Nitratifractor salsuginis DSM 16511: one gene and its partner. Each later gene encodes a partner of the first gene's protein in a complex. Links are inferred from orthologs where the notes say so. Each region holds a gene or a part of one and is shown on either strand. Other genes may lie near its edges.

Region 1 (7,393 bases):
TCACCGGCTTCGGCGGGAGGTTATGGAGTATATCGACCGCCTTGCCCCCCGAAGCGTTCTGCTCTATCTGCCGCTTCCTTTGGAAGTGGATCTGCGCCCCATCATCAAGCAACTGCGGAAGCGGGGCATTGATGTCTTCGTCCCCTTTATGGAGGGTAAAAGTATCCGTCCGGTAAAATATAGATTGCCGCTACAAAAAAAAGCGTACGGCATTTATGAACCGAAAATTTCAAGACAGTATAGAGTTGGTAAGATAGATATAGCATTTATTCCGATCGTCGGTACCGATCCCACAGTGCGTCGTATCGGATTCGGGAAGGGATTTTATGACCGATATTTTGACAAAGAGAAAAAGAGAATCGGAAGAGTGGTTTTTCTGCAAAGGCGCTTATGCTACTCTCCCATCGTTTTGACCGAAGCCCATGATGTTCGTGGGGACGATATTATTGCAGGACCGATGATCCTCATTCAACCCTGAAGAGACTCTGCCTTACGATAATCGGGATCAAACGCTCCCGGTACTTATCTTGCCAAGCCTGACTGTCCGCAAGGACCTATCGAATGGAAAATACACTATTGATCGCAGTATTGAGCCTTTTGGGCGGGGCCGGGATCGGCTTTGCCCTGGGGAGGCTTATGAGTGCCCGACGCTTCGACTATCTGAAGATCGAAGCCGAGGCCAAAGCCCGTACCATCGAGCAGGAGGCGGAGCGGCTTCTCCGTGATGCCGAGATCCAGAGCCGTACCCGGGAACTGGAGCAGGAGAAACGCTTCAACGAGCGTTTGGCGGAGCTGGAACAGCGGAAGCGTTCCCTGATCGCCAGGGAACGGGAGCTGGAAGAGGAACGGGAGCGCCTGCATCAAAAAGAGACGCAGGTCGATGAGATAAGGACCCAGCTTGAACGGTTGGAAGCGAAGCGCCGACGTCAAATTGAAGAGGACATCCGCAAGATCGAGCACCTGGCCTCCATGACCCGGGAAGAGGCGAAGCAACTGCTTCTCAAACGGGTCGAGGAGCAGTGCGAAGCAGAGTTGGCCGCCGTTGTCCGCAAGCGGGTCAAGCTGGCCGAAGAGGAGGCCCAGAGCCGAGCCAACTACATCCTGGCCCAGGCGACGACACGCTATGCCGGTGAATTCGCCGGTGAGCGGCTTATCAATACCATCACGCTCCCCACCGACGACCACAAGGGGCGGATCATCGGAAAAGAAGGGCGAAACATCAAAGCGCTGGAGCAGGCGCTGGGGGTCGATATCATCATTGACGAAACGCCCGGCGTGATCGTCGTCAGCAGCTTCAACCTCTACCGCCGTGCCATCGCCACCCGGGTCATCGAGCTTCTTGTCGCTGATGGGCGGATCCACCCGGGCCGGATCGAGGAGGTCCACGCCAAGGTGGAGAAGGAGTTCGAAGAGAAACTCTATGAAGAGGGCGAGAATGTCCTGATCGACCTGGGGCTCTTCCCGATGCACGAAGAACTGGTACGAATGATCGGCAAGCTGAAGTATCGGGCGAGCTATGGGCAGAACGCTCTGGCCCACTCCCTGGAGGTCGCCCGCCTGGCCCGGGTAATGGCGGCTGAAATGGGGGGAGACGAGAAACTGGCGATGCGGGCGGGCCTGCTGCATGACATCGGCAAGGCGCTGACCCAGGATTTCGGCGGCTCTCACGTGGAGCTCGGCGCCGAGCTCTGCCGCAAATGCAAAGAGCACCCCACCGTCATCAACGCCATCTACGCCCACCACGGACATGCCGAACCCGACGGTGTGGAGAGTGCAGCGGTCTGTGCCGCCGATGCCCTCAGTTCGGCACGGCCGGGAGCCCGCCGGGAAGTGCTGGAGAGCTTCACCCGCCGGGTCCGGGAGATCGAAGAGATTGCCAAGTCGGAAGAGGGGGTCGTGCAAGCTTACGCGATCAATGCCGGCCGGGAACTCCGCGTTTTTGTGGATGCGGGGAAGATCGACGATGACCGGGCGGCGAAAATGGCCCATGAGATCGCACGGGAGATCGAAGAGAAGGTCCAGTATCCCGGAGAGATCAAAGTCAATGTCATTCGGGAGACCCGAACGATCGATTATGCCCGCTGAGTATTTCAGCAGGGGCTAATCGGCCCCTAGGGTAGAATATAGTATCAATTTTACAAAACGAGGTAATTATGCGCAAGTGTATCGAAGCCCACATTCGGATGGAAGAGCGATATGAAGGGTTGAGCCTGACTTACGGCGACAATCCCGAATTGAAAAAAGAGGTGTTCGACGCGGTGGAAGCGACGATCAAAGAGACCGGTCTGAAGCCCGAAATCTTCGACAATCCCTCTTCCGACCATCCCGAAAACGAAGGGATCTATCTGGAGTTTCATGAAGATGTCCAGCGGGAAGCCGGAGACTTTTTCCAGCGAGTCCTGGACAAACTCCACCTCGTTTGCGAGTCGGACGTATGATGCGAAAGATCTTTTTGGCCCTTCTCGTTATGGGCGGGGCTTTGATCGCCGGTCAAAAGGCTCCGATCGTGGTGCTTCATACCAATCGGGGGGATATCACCCTCAAGCTTTTCCCTAAAGCGGCGCCTCTGGCGGTCAAAAACTTCGTCGGCCTGGCGAAAAAGGGGTATTACGACGGGACGATCTTCCATCGGGTCATCAAAGGTTTTATGATCCAGGGAGGTGACCCGACCGGTACGGGACGGGGCGGCACGTCGATCTGGGGCAAAGAGTTCAAAAACGAATACGCCCCCAACCTGGTCTTCGATCGTCCCTACCTCCTGGCGATGGCCAACCGCGGCCCCAATACCAACGGTAGCCAATTCTTCATCACAGTCGCTCCGGCCCCCTGGCTCAACGGCGGCTACACCATCTTCGGCAAAGTGATCAAGGGGCAGAAGGTAGTCGACGCCATCGACCGGGTCCCGACCGGCCCCGGCGACCGCCCGCTCAAAGAGCAGAAGATCCTCAAAGCGATCGTCAAATAGATGGATCTGGAGGCTCTGCGCCGCGAGCGCCGTTCCTGGTTGAGGTGGAAAAACATCGCTCCCCTTCAAGAGGCCATTCAGGCACTTCCTGAACCTGAAGTCGAACGGGTCCTCTGGGATGCAGAGGCGGTCACCGCCGAGCTGGATCCCGGATATGATGCCCGTTTCGGCCGGCAGATCGAAGAGACGGCACGCCTGTTGATGCCCTGGCGCAAAGGGCCCTTCCGCCTGGGCAACCTTTTCATCGACAGCGAATGGCGCAGCCAGATCAAATACGGCCTGCTCGAACCTTATCTCGATCTACGCGACAAAGTGGTGGGAGATATCGGCTGCAACAACGGCTACTACCTCTTTCGAATGATGGAGCAGGTTCCTGCCCGGCTGGTCGGTTTCGACCCTTCGGCGCTCTACTACTCTCAATTTCAATTTCTGGAGCGCTTTTTCCGCAGCGGTATCCGTTATGAGCTTTTGGGAGTCGAGCATCTGCCCTTTTACGAAGAGCCCTTCGATACCCTTTTCTGCCTGGGGGTCCTCTATCACCGCAGCGATCCTATCGGAACGCTCAAAGCGTTACGCCGGGGTTTGAAAAAAGGGGGAGAGCTCTTTTTGGATACCTTTATGATCGAGGGAGAAGGGGAGTATTGCCTGACACCGGCGCAGCGCTATTCCAAGATCCCCAATGTCTATTTCATCCCCACCATCGACGCCTTGAGAGGCTGGTGCCATCGTGCGGGTTTCTCCGAGGTGGAGATCCTGGCCAAGCGGCCGACCGATGTGACGGAACAGCGCAAAACCGATTGGATCGCTACCCAGAGCCTGGAGGATTTCCTCGATCCGGAAGATCCCTCCAAAACGGTCGAAGGATACCCCGCGCCTCAGCGTCTTTATGTCCGTTGTGTTGTCTAGAGATAAAATATCCAAGAAATCCTGAATTTTTGTTTTATTTTTAAATAAGCAAGCTTTCGATATAAATACGCTATGAAAAGAGAGAGTGTATCGATATATTTACCATTTTATGGGCACTCTCTTACAATTTTGGATTGGGCATGTGACGCGGAATGAGGATATTGACAGTCGGTTTTGACGAAGAGTTTTCCAAAGAGGTTGAAAAAGAGATCGGTAAATACTTTATCTGTATCGTTGACAGTGCGCAGGATCTCTACGATGCGACAAACTTCACCTATTTCCGACACTACGAATTGATCATTATCGTCGATGAGGGGGTTCAGTTCTCTCTGGAGCGTTACATCAACGAGATCAAGAAGAAGAAAAAAGAGACCAAGATCATTCTGCTGACGGAGAAGCCGGAGCATCAGCGGGCCTTTTTCGCTCTCGGGGTGGATGATGTGATCTTCAACCATATCTACGAGCCCGACCTCATCGCCGCTCGGGTCCTGGCCAATATGCGCAATCTCTACGGCACCAAAATCAACATCGACAAACTCTGCATCGACATCGTCAACAAAAAGATCGAATATGACGATAAGGTAGTCTCCCTCAACGGCAAAACCTTCGACATCCTCGCCTACCTGGCCCTGCGCAAGCAGAGGGTTTTCTCCAAAGACGAGATCATCAATGCCCTCTGGGAAGAGCCCGAGTATGTCAGCGACAATACCGTCGAGGTCGCCATCAACCAGATCCGAAAAAGGCTGAGGAGTATTCTGGGGTTTCAGGTGATACATACCGTCCGACGCCGAGGCTACAAGTTCTCCTACTAAGTCTTTCCATAGCACTCCGTCTTCGGGGGAGTTCACTCAGTCACTTGCTCTAGAGCAGGCTCCTTCGGAACAACCCCCAAATCCGGAGCACTCTGAAAAGACTTCACCATAACTCTTTTTTGTTCCAGTTCGATCACTTATTTTTTATGTAAGCTCCCTCATTCCAGCCGAAACTTTGAACAAACCTAAAACAAATCAGGCGATTTCCATCCAAATCATAGCACCCCGTCTTCGGGGGAGTTCACTCAGTCACTTGCTCTAGAGCAGGCTCCTTCGAAACACCCCCCAAAACCGGTACACTCTGAAAAGACTTCACTAGTTCTCCTTTCCGTTCCCGTTCGGTCACTTGTTTTTATTTAAGCTCCCTTATTCCAGCCGAAGCTTTGAACAAATTTAGAACAGTGATTTCCTCTCCAATCCACAATCAAAAATCTAAGATCTTTCTTCCCAAATTCCGGAAATGATGTAAACTTCGCATATCTGATAATTCGATCTGAAGGAGTGTCAATGAGTTTGAAAACCCATCTTGCCATCGATGAGGACCTTTGTGGACGTGTGACCCGTCATGAAAAGGGCTATGCCGAAGTGTGGCTCCATACCTCGGAGCGGATGAAGGCGGATGATCGGGGTTTGATCCACGGGGGATTCCTCTTCTCAGCGGCGGATTATGCGGCGATGGCGGCGGTCAATGATCCCAATGTGGTTCTAGGGGCGGCTGAAGTGAAATTCCTGGCTCCCGTGCGTAAGGGGCAGAGTATCCGTTTCGTCGCCAGGATTGGCGAATCGAGCGGTAAGAGGAGGCGGGTCGAGGTTTCGGGCGAAGCGGAAGGGCGGCGGGTCTTCGAGGGAGCCTTCCAAGCCTTTGTTCTGCCGCGGCACGTTCTGGAGGGCTGATTCAGCCCCGTCGCTGAACCTCGGCGAGCCAGAGGGGGAGATTGCGCTGTTCCCGTCGGAGGGTGCTCTGGGGCCCGTGGCCTGGGTAGAGCCGGAAATCCTCTTCGATCGTCATCGCCTTGCGCAGGCTTTCGGCCATCTGCTCAGCGCTGGAGTAGGGGAAATCCCAGCGGCCGATGGAGTCGCGGAAGAGAAAATCACCGCTGAACCAGCACTCCCCGATCTCGAGGACGGAACATCCCGGTGTATGCCCCGGGAAATGGCGGAAAGTGACGGGGATCCCCCCGATCTCCAGAGTGCTGTCGGGGGCGACTTTGACATCGGGACGGCTTGGGGGCGTTCCCTGGCCGAAGGGGTCTCTCTCGAGCATAAAGGCATCGGCCTCCGGCACATAGAGGGGGATTTTCAGATGCTCCTGAAGCTCGGCGTTGCTCCAGACGTGGTCGAAGTGGCCGTGGGTGTTGAGGATCGCCACCGGGTTCTTCGCCTCCCGGAGGACCCATTCCGTCGCGCCCACTCCGGGATCGATGATCAGGGTCTTTCCCCCCGTTTCGACAAGGTAACAATTGGTTTGATAAGGCCCCATCGGGCAGGCTTTGATCTCCATCGGTTATAATGCCTCCATGACTTTTTATTCCCTGGCCGAAAAGGCCCTGCAGTCTGCCGATATCGATGAAAAAGCTTCGGCGATCAGCCGGCTGATGCGCTATTGTAGCACAGGGGATGATCGCCCGGAGTCCGGTTTCGCCCCCTGGAGTTTCGAGGCTCCCTCCTATGCGTCACGCTGCCGTATCGTCGATCCGCGGGAGCTTCCCCGGCGCCGGAGCTTCGATACGCCCAAGGGCTTGGCGATCCTGCTTCACGCTATCGCCCATATCGAATACAGCGCCGTGGATCTGGCCCTCGACGCAGTCTACCGCTTTCCGGCGATGCCGACGGCTTTCCGCCGGGATTGGCTGGAGGTCGCGGAGGATGAGGTGCGCCATTTCCGGATGCTTGAGGCGATCCTCGAGGAATTGGGGTATCGCTATGGGGACTTCCCCGTCCATCGCGGGCTTTTCGATGCGGCGAAGCATACTGAGGGGGACATTCTGCACCGTATGGCGGTCATCCCCCGCCACTATGAAGCCACGGGCCTGGATGTCAATCCGAGGATCATGGAGAAGCTGCGCCCCTTTGCTCATAAGGAAGCGGTGGCTACGACGATCGAAGCACTCGAGACGATCTATCGTGAAGAGATCGATCACGTCCGCAAAGGGGACCGATGGTTCCGCTATTGCTGTGAACAGCGGGGGTTGGAGTCCGAGCGCACGTTTCGGGAGATCCTGGATCGCTACGATCTTCGGAAACGTCAGGGGAACTTTCTCAATGTCCCCGCCAGAAAGGCGGCGGGTTTTACCTGCGCCGAGTTGAAGGATTTGGGGGCCGCGGAGTGTGAGGATTAACGCTGTGGAAACAGAATTCCGATAAAATATCCCACTTAAAAAATATAAATGACATGTGTCAGAAGGAATGAACGGATGACCATCAGTTATGACGGGACGGGCCACCTTCCCGATGAACTGCTTTCTCTCTTGACGGAGAGCAATGAAAAGGGCCTCGACGGCCAAGCAGAAAAGCTGGAGGAGCAGGCACGGCTTCTTTACGGTGCGCCTCATGTGCTCAGTACCGTCAACTCGACGGCCGCTCTGCATCTGGCGATGTGTGCTCTGGATTTGAAACGGGGAGACAAGGTGATCTGCTCGGTCAATGCCTTTGTCGATGTGCCGGAGGTGGTTCGCCATTTCGATGCGGAACCGATCTTCGTCGATTGCGA
Region 2 (7,395 bases), 620 kb from region 1 along the record:
CAGACCGTTCAGGAGGCGGATACGGTGGTAGTGATTGGTATCGGCGGTTCCTCCCTGGGAGCCAAAGCCCTTGACGGCGTGCTGCGCTCCATCACTCCCGAGGCGAAGCGGATGGTCTTTTTGGAAAATCCCGATCCGGTAGAGGTCTCGGAAAAACTCGAGAGTATCGATCCGGACAAGAGCCTCTTTTGCATCATTTCCAAATCGGGCGGGACCATCGAGACGACAACCCTCTACAAGATCGTCCTGGATCGCTTCGGGCTCCGTCCGGAAAGTGAGCACAAAGAGCGGCTCTTCGTCATTACCGACGAGGGTTCGATCCTTCACCGATACGCCGAGGAGCACGGGATCAAGAGTTACTTCATCCCCCACAATGTCGGCGGGCGCTTTTCGGTGCTCAGTGCTGTGGGGATGGTCCCGCTGACCTTGGCGGGCTACAAGACTTGCGATATCCTCAAAGGAGCCCAGCAGATAGTGAAAGCCTTTTTCGACCGCCAGGCCGACCATATCCTGCAAAAAGGGGTCTTCTACGCCGGGCACTGGCAGGATTATCCTATGAACGTCCTCTTCGCCTACGGGTCCTTTCTGGAGGATTTCGCCAAATGGTATGTGCAGCTCTGGGGAGAATCCCTGGGCAAAATCGATGCCCAGGGAGAGAGGGTAGGGCTCACACCTCTGGGCCATATCGGCTCGGTCGACCAGCACAGCTTCCTGCAGCTGATTATGGAGGGCCCCCGGGACAAAACGGTCACCTTCCTGAAGGTCGAGCATTTTCCCACCGAGATCACCATCCCGGATATCAGCCTGAAACATATCGAAAAGAACGACTACATCAACGGCCACAGTCTGGGAGAACTTCTCGACGGAGAGTGCGAAGCGACCTGGGAGAGTATCCGCAGCCAGGGAGTGCCGACCGACGGCATCGTCCTGGATCGCATCAGCGAGGAGAATCTGGGAGAGCTGATCCTCTACTACGAGCTCTTGACCTCAGTGGCCGGAGCGACGCTCGGGATCGATACTTATAATCAACCCGGCGTGGAGCTGGGCAAAAAAATTCTCGTCAAAAAATTTCACTAAAAGGTCTATAAGACACGATGAAAGCACAAGAGCTCTTTCCCTATACATTTGATGAAGCCTTCAAACGCCCTGTCGCCTATTTCTCGATGGAGTTCGCCATCGACCAGGCTCTCAAAACCTATTCGGGCGGGCTCGGATTTTTGGCAGGTTCGCATATGCGCAGCGTCAATGACCGGCGGCAAAACACCATCGGCGTCGGCATTCTCTGGAGCTACGGCTACTACGATCAGGGGCGACACGAAGACAATACACTCAAGGTCGAATACCGGCGCAAGTTCTACTATTTTCTCAAAGAAACCGGCATTACCGTGGAGGTGGAGATCAACGGCAAGCCGGTATTCGTCAAAGCCTATCTCCTGCCGGCGGAGACCTTCGAATCGGCACCGGTGATCCTGCTCAGCACCGATATTTTCGAAAACGATCACCTCTCCAGAACCATTACCCACAAACTCTACGACGCCAACGAAGAGACCCGGGTCGCCCAAGAGATCGTCCTGGGGATCGGCGGGACCCGGGTGCTCAAGGCTTTGGGGCTCGATATCGACATTTATCATCTCAACGAGGGGCATGCCCTGCCGCTGGCTTTTGAGCTCATGAAGGAGTATCCCGAACTCGAAGAGCTCAAGAAACACATCGTCTTCACCACCCATACCCCCGAAATGGCGGGGAACGAAACCCACGATGCCCACTTCCTGGAACGGATGGGCTTCTTCAACGGTTTCTCTCTGGACGAAGTGCGTGAAAAGCTCGATTACCACGATGCGGATTTCTCCCTCACCGTCGGAGCACTCAAAGTTTCCAAACGGGCCAACGCCGTCTCCAAGATCCACGAGAAAGTGGCCAACGAGATGTGGAAGAATGTGCCCGGACGCTGCGAAATCATCAGCATCACCAATGCCCAGAATATGCGCTACTGGTCCGACAAACAATTGATGAGCTGGATGCTCGAGCACGAAGACTATCAGCTGGTGGGGCGCAAAAAACACCTCAAACACCAACTCTTCGAAGAGGTGGCCGATCAGACCGGCAAGCTTTTCGATCCCGACGTGCTGACCCTGGTCTGGGCGCGGCGTTTCGCCGAGTACAAACGCCCCAAGCTCCTGATCCGGGATATGGAGCGTTTCAAGGCGCTGATCCACAACAGCGAATACCCCATCCAGATCATCTGGGCGGGCAAACCCTATCCCCTGGATCAACAAGCGATCAACGAATTCAACGACCTGGTCCGGATGAGCCGGGAATTCAAAAACGTCGCCGTGCTCACCGGGTATGAACTGCGCCTCTCCAAACTCTTGAAACAGGGTTCGGACGTCTGGCTCAATACCCCCAGATGGGGCAGGGAAGCCAGCGGCACCAGCGGAATGAGTGCCGGGATCAACGCTTCGGTGCATTTCTCCATCGACGACGGGTGGCATGCCGAGTTCGGCAAAGACGGGGTCAACTCCTTTACGATCCCCCACGCCGATCCCTCCCTCCCCGTCGAAGAGATCGATCGCATCGACTATGAGCGGATGATGGAGAAACTCGAAAAAGTGATCCTGCCCACCTATTACGATCAGCCCGACAAATGGCTCGAGATCGTCAAAAACGGAATGAACGACATCTACATCGGTTTCAACACCCAAAATATGGTAGAACGCTACTACAAAGAGCTCTATAATTACGAGCCCGAAACGGAAGGCTGAAAATGGCACTGGCGATAATGGGATCGGGGGGAGACGCCCCCGGAATGAATGCGGCGGTCAAGAAGTTCGTCGATTATCTTTACGACCGGGGGGAGACGCCCCATTTGATCTACGACGGCCTGGAAGGGCTCATCGACGGCAAGATCAAAAAGGCCGAGCACAAAGATGTGGCGGGGATTCTCCACCGGGGAGGGTGCGTCATCCGCTCCTCACGCTCGAAACGCTTCTATGATTACGAGTACCGCAAACAGGCTTACGAAAACCTGCAGAAGAACGGTATCGACGGATTGGTCGTCCTGGGGGGAGACGGCTCCTTCCGGGCTATGGATGTCTTCAGCAAGGAGTTTCCGGTCAATTTCGTCGGCATTCCCACGACCATCGACAACGATATCTACGGCACCGACTACTGCCTGGGGGTCGATACGGCTCTGAACACAATCCGTGATGCTCTCGACAAGATCTACGACACCGCTTCGACCTTCAACCGGGCCTTCGTCGTGGAGGTGATGGGCCGGGAGTGCGGCTATCTGGCGGTCATCTCTGCGATGGGATCGGGGGCCGAAGTCTGTGTGATCCCGGAAGTGGCTTTCAACCGTCCCGTGGCCGAAGCGCGCCTCAAAAGGGAGATCGCCAACGGCCGTAACTACATTCTGGCCATCGTTGCCGAGGGGACGAAGAAGACTCAGGAGATCGCCGAGTGGATCGAGAAAGATCTGGGATTCGAGACTCGCGTGACAGTACTCGGGCATATCCAGAGGGGAGGGGCCCCGAGCAGTTACGACCGCTTGATGGCTTTCGAATTTGCCGTTCGCGCAGTCGATCACCTACTGGAGAGTCAACGATCCAATAAAGTGGTGGTCTATCAAAACGGTCATTTCGATCTCCTGGAGATCGATACGGTCGTCAGTAACAAATATCAACTCAATCCCCGGCATTTGGCAATGCTGAATATATTGGATTGAGTTTTATTTAGCGTTAAGCGTTAATAAGATTCTTGTCGTTGGTCGTTAGTCGTTGGATTTGGACACTTCTGTGCCCTTCGGTTGCTCATTGCTCGGTTACTCGGTTATTCCGTTCCTCACTCCTCATTCGCTAGCGTCGGCTGAGTTCCTTGCAGAGGCTGACGAAGTATTTGGCGTTTTCTACAGGCACGTCGGGCAGGATCCCGTGGCCGAGGTTGAAGATGTGGCGGCCGTCTTTCATCAGCTCGGCCAGAGATGAGACACACTCTTTGGTCGCTTCCTTGGAGTAGAGACGGCAGGGTTCCATATTGCCCTGGAGGACGTAGCGCTCACCCAGCTTCTCCTTGGCCAGAGCCATAGGGGTCCCCCAGTCGACGCCGAAGACGTCGAAGTTGCCGTAGACCCATCCCCGCTCGACAAAAGAGGCGATCCCCTTGGGGAAGAGGATCACGGGGATGTGGGGATATTTTTCCTTGAGATATTTGGCGATCTCCACCATATATTTCCAACTGAACTCGTCGTATTTGCTCGGTTCGATCGCCGAAGCCCAGCTGTCGAAGATCTGCACCGCGTCCACTCCGGACTCGATCTGCTTCTCCAGATAGAGCTTTACCACATCGGTCACTTTGCGCAAAATGGCGTGGAGCAGCTCGGGATCGGTGTACATCATCTTTTTGCAGAGGGTATAAGTCTTGGTCCCCTGGCCTTCGATCATGTAGGTCGCCAGGGTCCAGGGGGCTCCGGCGAATCCGATGAAGGCTTTGTCGTCGGCCAGGCGCTCCCGGACGATTTTGATCGTTTCATAGACGTAGGTGAGTTTCTCCGCCGCCTCTTTGCCGCCGATGAGCCGGTCGAGATCTTCACGGCTGCGGATGGGATCGGCGAAAACGGGGCCTTCCCCGGCGACGAAATCGAGTTTCATCCCCATTTCGTTGGGGACGACGAGGATGTCGCTGAAGAGGATCGCCGCATCCACACCCACGATATCCACAGGCTGCAGGGTCACCTCCGCCGCCAATTCGGGATTGTGGCAGAGGTCGAGGAAAGTGCCGGCCTTTTCCCGTACTTTGCGGTATTCGGGCAGGTAGCGGCCTGCCTGGCGCATCATCCAGACAGGGGTATAGGGGGTGGGGCGCCCGAAACAGGCGTCGATAAAGATTTTGTCGCTCATCAGTGAGAATCTCCCTTATGCATAAAATAGAAGGCCAGCGCCAACAAAAAGATCGCTCCGGCAAGCATCAACATATCGAGTGCTCCGCCGTAGGTCGTGTGCATCGCCCGTTTGAAAAAGCCGACGATGAGCACCATAATGATCACCTTGGCCAGTTTGTCTTTGAGCTCGTCGAGGGAGTGGATCTCGAGAATCCGGCTGGCGGCACTCCGCTCGGCTACATCGATCTTGGAAATAAAAAGCTCGTAGAGACCGAAACCGAAGATAAAAAGCACAATGGCGATCAGATAGAGGTCTACCGCCCCGATCAGCTCGGCGACGATCTTTTCGTGGAAATTTTGGTGATGGATCCCCCCGAGATAGGTATCGAAGACCGAAACGGCGACATGCCAGACATCGACACTGGCGACGATGAAGAGGGCTATGCCGCCGATCATACTGAAGATGACAGCCAGGAGTACGAAAAAACGCGTACTCCAAAGCGCACTCTCGAAAGCGGCTTCGATCCAGGATTGGGGCCCGTGCTTTTGGTGCCCCTGATCATCTTTTGCGGGATGATCCTGCATTTACACCTCCTCCATTTCGATCCATTTCTGGGCGATGCGCACCGCGTTGGTGGCTGCACCGACACGCAGCTGGTCGGCGACGACCCACATATGGAGGATATTGGGTGCGAAGAGATCCCGGCGGATCCGCCCGACATAGGTAATGTCCGTATCGGTGGCGGTGATGGGCATAGGATAGATGCCGTGCTCCAGATCATCCTGCACTTCCACATCGGGAAATTCGCTCAGAGCCAGGCGCACTTTATCCACATCCACTTCCACGTGCTCGGGGAAGGTGACCGTGACCGCTTCGCTGTGGCTGCGCAGCACAGGCACCCGCACACAGGTGGCACTGACGGCGAGGTCGGCATGCAAAATCTTGTTGGTCTCGTTGACCATTTTCATCTCCTCTCTCGTATAGCCGTTGGGCTGGGGAGAGTCGATCTGGGGGATGACGTTGAGGGCGATCTGATGGAAGAAGGCTTCATGCTTGCTCTCGTCGAGGCGGAAGGCGAAGAAGTCCTGCATCTGCTGCACCAGCTCCTCCATCCCGCTCTTTCCCGCACCGCTGGTGGCCTGGTAGGTGGCCACATCGACCCGCTCGATCCCGCCATAGAGATCATAGAGGGGTTTGAGGGCCAGGACCATCTGGATCGTGGAGCAGTTGGGGTTGGCGATGATCCCCGTCTCCCGCCACATACTGATATCTTCGGGGTTGATCTCGGGAACGACCAGGGGGACTCTGGGGTCCATACGGAAATGGGACGTATTGTCGATGACCACCGCTCCCGCCTCCACGGCATAGGGGGCAAAACGTGCCGAGACGCTGCCGCCGGCGCTGAAGAAGGCGATGTCGATATCCCTTCCGTCGAAGACGGTTTCGGTCAACTCTTCCGTTTTATATTTTTTGCCTTTGAATTCGATCTCCGCCCCGGCACTGCGGGCGCTGGAGAGTGGGAGGACCTCCCCCACGGGAAAGTTCTGCTCTTCGAGAATCCGAAAGATCTCTTCACCGACGGCACCGGTGGCACCGACGACGGCAATATTGTACGCACGACTCATATCAGGCTTCCTTGTTCATTGTTTTTGGTGTCGCTTTCCGATTTCGACCCGGCCGCTTCGATGGCCGCCTCGATCTCCTCTTCCTCTTTCTCTTCTTTGGGGCATTTGGCGATGCTGACCACCCGGTCTTTGCCCTCGACATTGACGATCTTAACCCCGGAGGTGGCCCGGCCGGCCCTGCGGATCGACTGCATATCGACCCGGATCATCTTGCCCGCGCTGGTGAGGCACATCAGGTCCTTGTCCTCTTCGACGAAGACCACCCCGACGACATCACCCGTCTTGGGAGTGAGCTTCATAGCGATGACCCCTTTGCCGGCACGGCTCTGCTCACGGTATTCGCTGGCGGGTGTCCGTTTGCCCATCCCCTTTTCACTGACGATGAGGATCTCGTCCTCTTCGTTCTCGATGGTGGTTGCCCCGCAGACATAGTCGCCGTCAATCTTGAACTTGATGGCGGTGACTCCTCGGGCAACCCGTCCGATCTCCCTCACGTCGCTGACGGGGAAGCGGATACACATTCCCTTCTTGGTGACGACGAAGAGCCACTTGGTATCGGGCTTGATGATCTTGGCGTCGATCAGCTCGTCGTTCTCGTCCAGGTTGATGGCCCGCACACCCACGCTGCGGATGTTGGAGTATTCGCTCAGGTTGGTCCGCTTGACGATGCCGTTGCGGGTGAAGAAGACCAGGCTCTTGTCCTCGTTGAAATCCTGGGTCGGGATGATCGCCTTGATCTTCTCGTCCTTGTCGAGGTTGATCAGGTTGACCACCGCCTTGCCCTTGGCGGTACGGGAGCCTTCGGGGATGCGGTAGACCTTGAGCCAGTAGAGCTGGCCCTTGTCGGTGACGAACATCAGCGTATCGTGGGTGTTGGAGATGAAGAAGCGCTC

Evidence for each region. The genes of interacting proteins can lie anywhere in the genome.
Region 2: rny (region 1) and NITSA_RS05135 share a complex: the UniProt entries of both Bacillus subtilis proteins name them as parts of the possible RNA degradosome complex. The link is inferred for Nitratifractor salsuginis DSM 16511 from one-to-one orthologs.

The regions. Positions count from the first base shown.
Region 1 is NC_014935.1:397,176-404,568, forward strand. The notes cover bases 1-2,823. They hold rny (ribonuclease Y), read left to right. Parts: upstream 1-561; coding sequence 562-2,085; downstream 2,086-2,823. Other genes in these bases: NITSA_RS01975 (5-formyltetrahydrofolate cyclo-ligase), read left to right, coding at 1-478; NITSA_RS01985 (hypothetical protein), read left to right, coding at 2,154-2,438; NITSA_RS01990 (peptidylprolyl isomerase), read left to right, coding at 2,435-2,823. In the rest of the region: more of NITSA_RS01990, read left to right, coding at 2,824-2,965; tRNA 5-methoxyuridine(34)/uridine 5-oxyacetic acid(34) synthase CmoB, read left to right, coding at 2,966-3,871; NITSA_RS02000 (winged helix-turn-helix domain-containing protein), read left to right, coding at 4,024-4,683; NITSA_RS02005 (PaaI family thioesterase), read left to right, coding at 5,191-5,577; NITSA_RS02010 (MBL fold metallo-hydrolase), read right to left, coding at 5,579-6,184; NITSA_RS02015 (ferritin-like domain-containing protein), read left to right, coding at 6,201-7,022; NITSA_RS02020 (DegT/DnrJ/EryC1/StrS family aminotransferase), read left to right, coding at 7,098-7,393. UniProt on the Bacillus subtilis protein: Endoribonuclease that initiates mRNA decay. Initiates the decay of all SAM-dependent riboswitches, such as yitJ riboswitch. Involved in processing of the gapA operon mRNA, it cleaves between cggR and gapA.
Region 2 is NC_014935.1:1,016,589-1,023,983, forward strand. Bases 1,920-4,744 are described here. They hold NITSA_RS05135 (6-phosphofructokinase), read left to right. Parts: upstream 1,920-2,764; coding sequence 2,765-3,724; downstream 3,725-4,744. Other genes in these bases: glgP (alpha-glucan family phosphorylase), read left to right, coding at 1,920-2,762; hemE (uroporphyrinogen decarboxylase), read right to left, coding at 3,855-4,744. Outside these bases: NITSA_RS05125 (glucose-6-phosphate isomerase), read left to right, coding at 1-1,077; more of glgP, read left to right, coding at 1,095-1,919; more of hemE, read right to left, coding at 4,745-4,895; NITSA_RS05145 (YqhA family protein), read right to left, coding at 4,895-5,461; NITSA_RS05150 (aspartate-semialdehyde dehydrogenase), read right to left, coding at 5,462-6,502; gyrA (DNA gyrase subunit A), read right to left, coding at 6,499-7,395. UniProt on the Bacillus subtilis protein: Catalyzes the phosphorylation of D-fructose 6-phosphate to fructose 1,6-bisphosphate by ATP, the first committing step of glycolysis.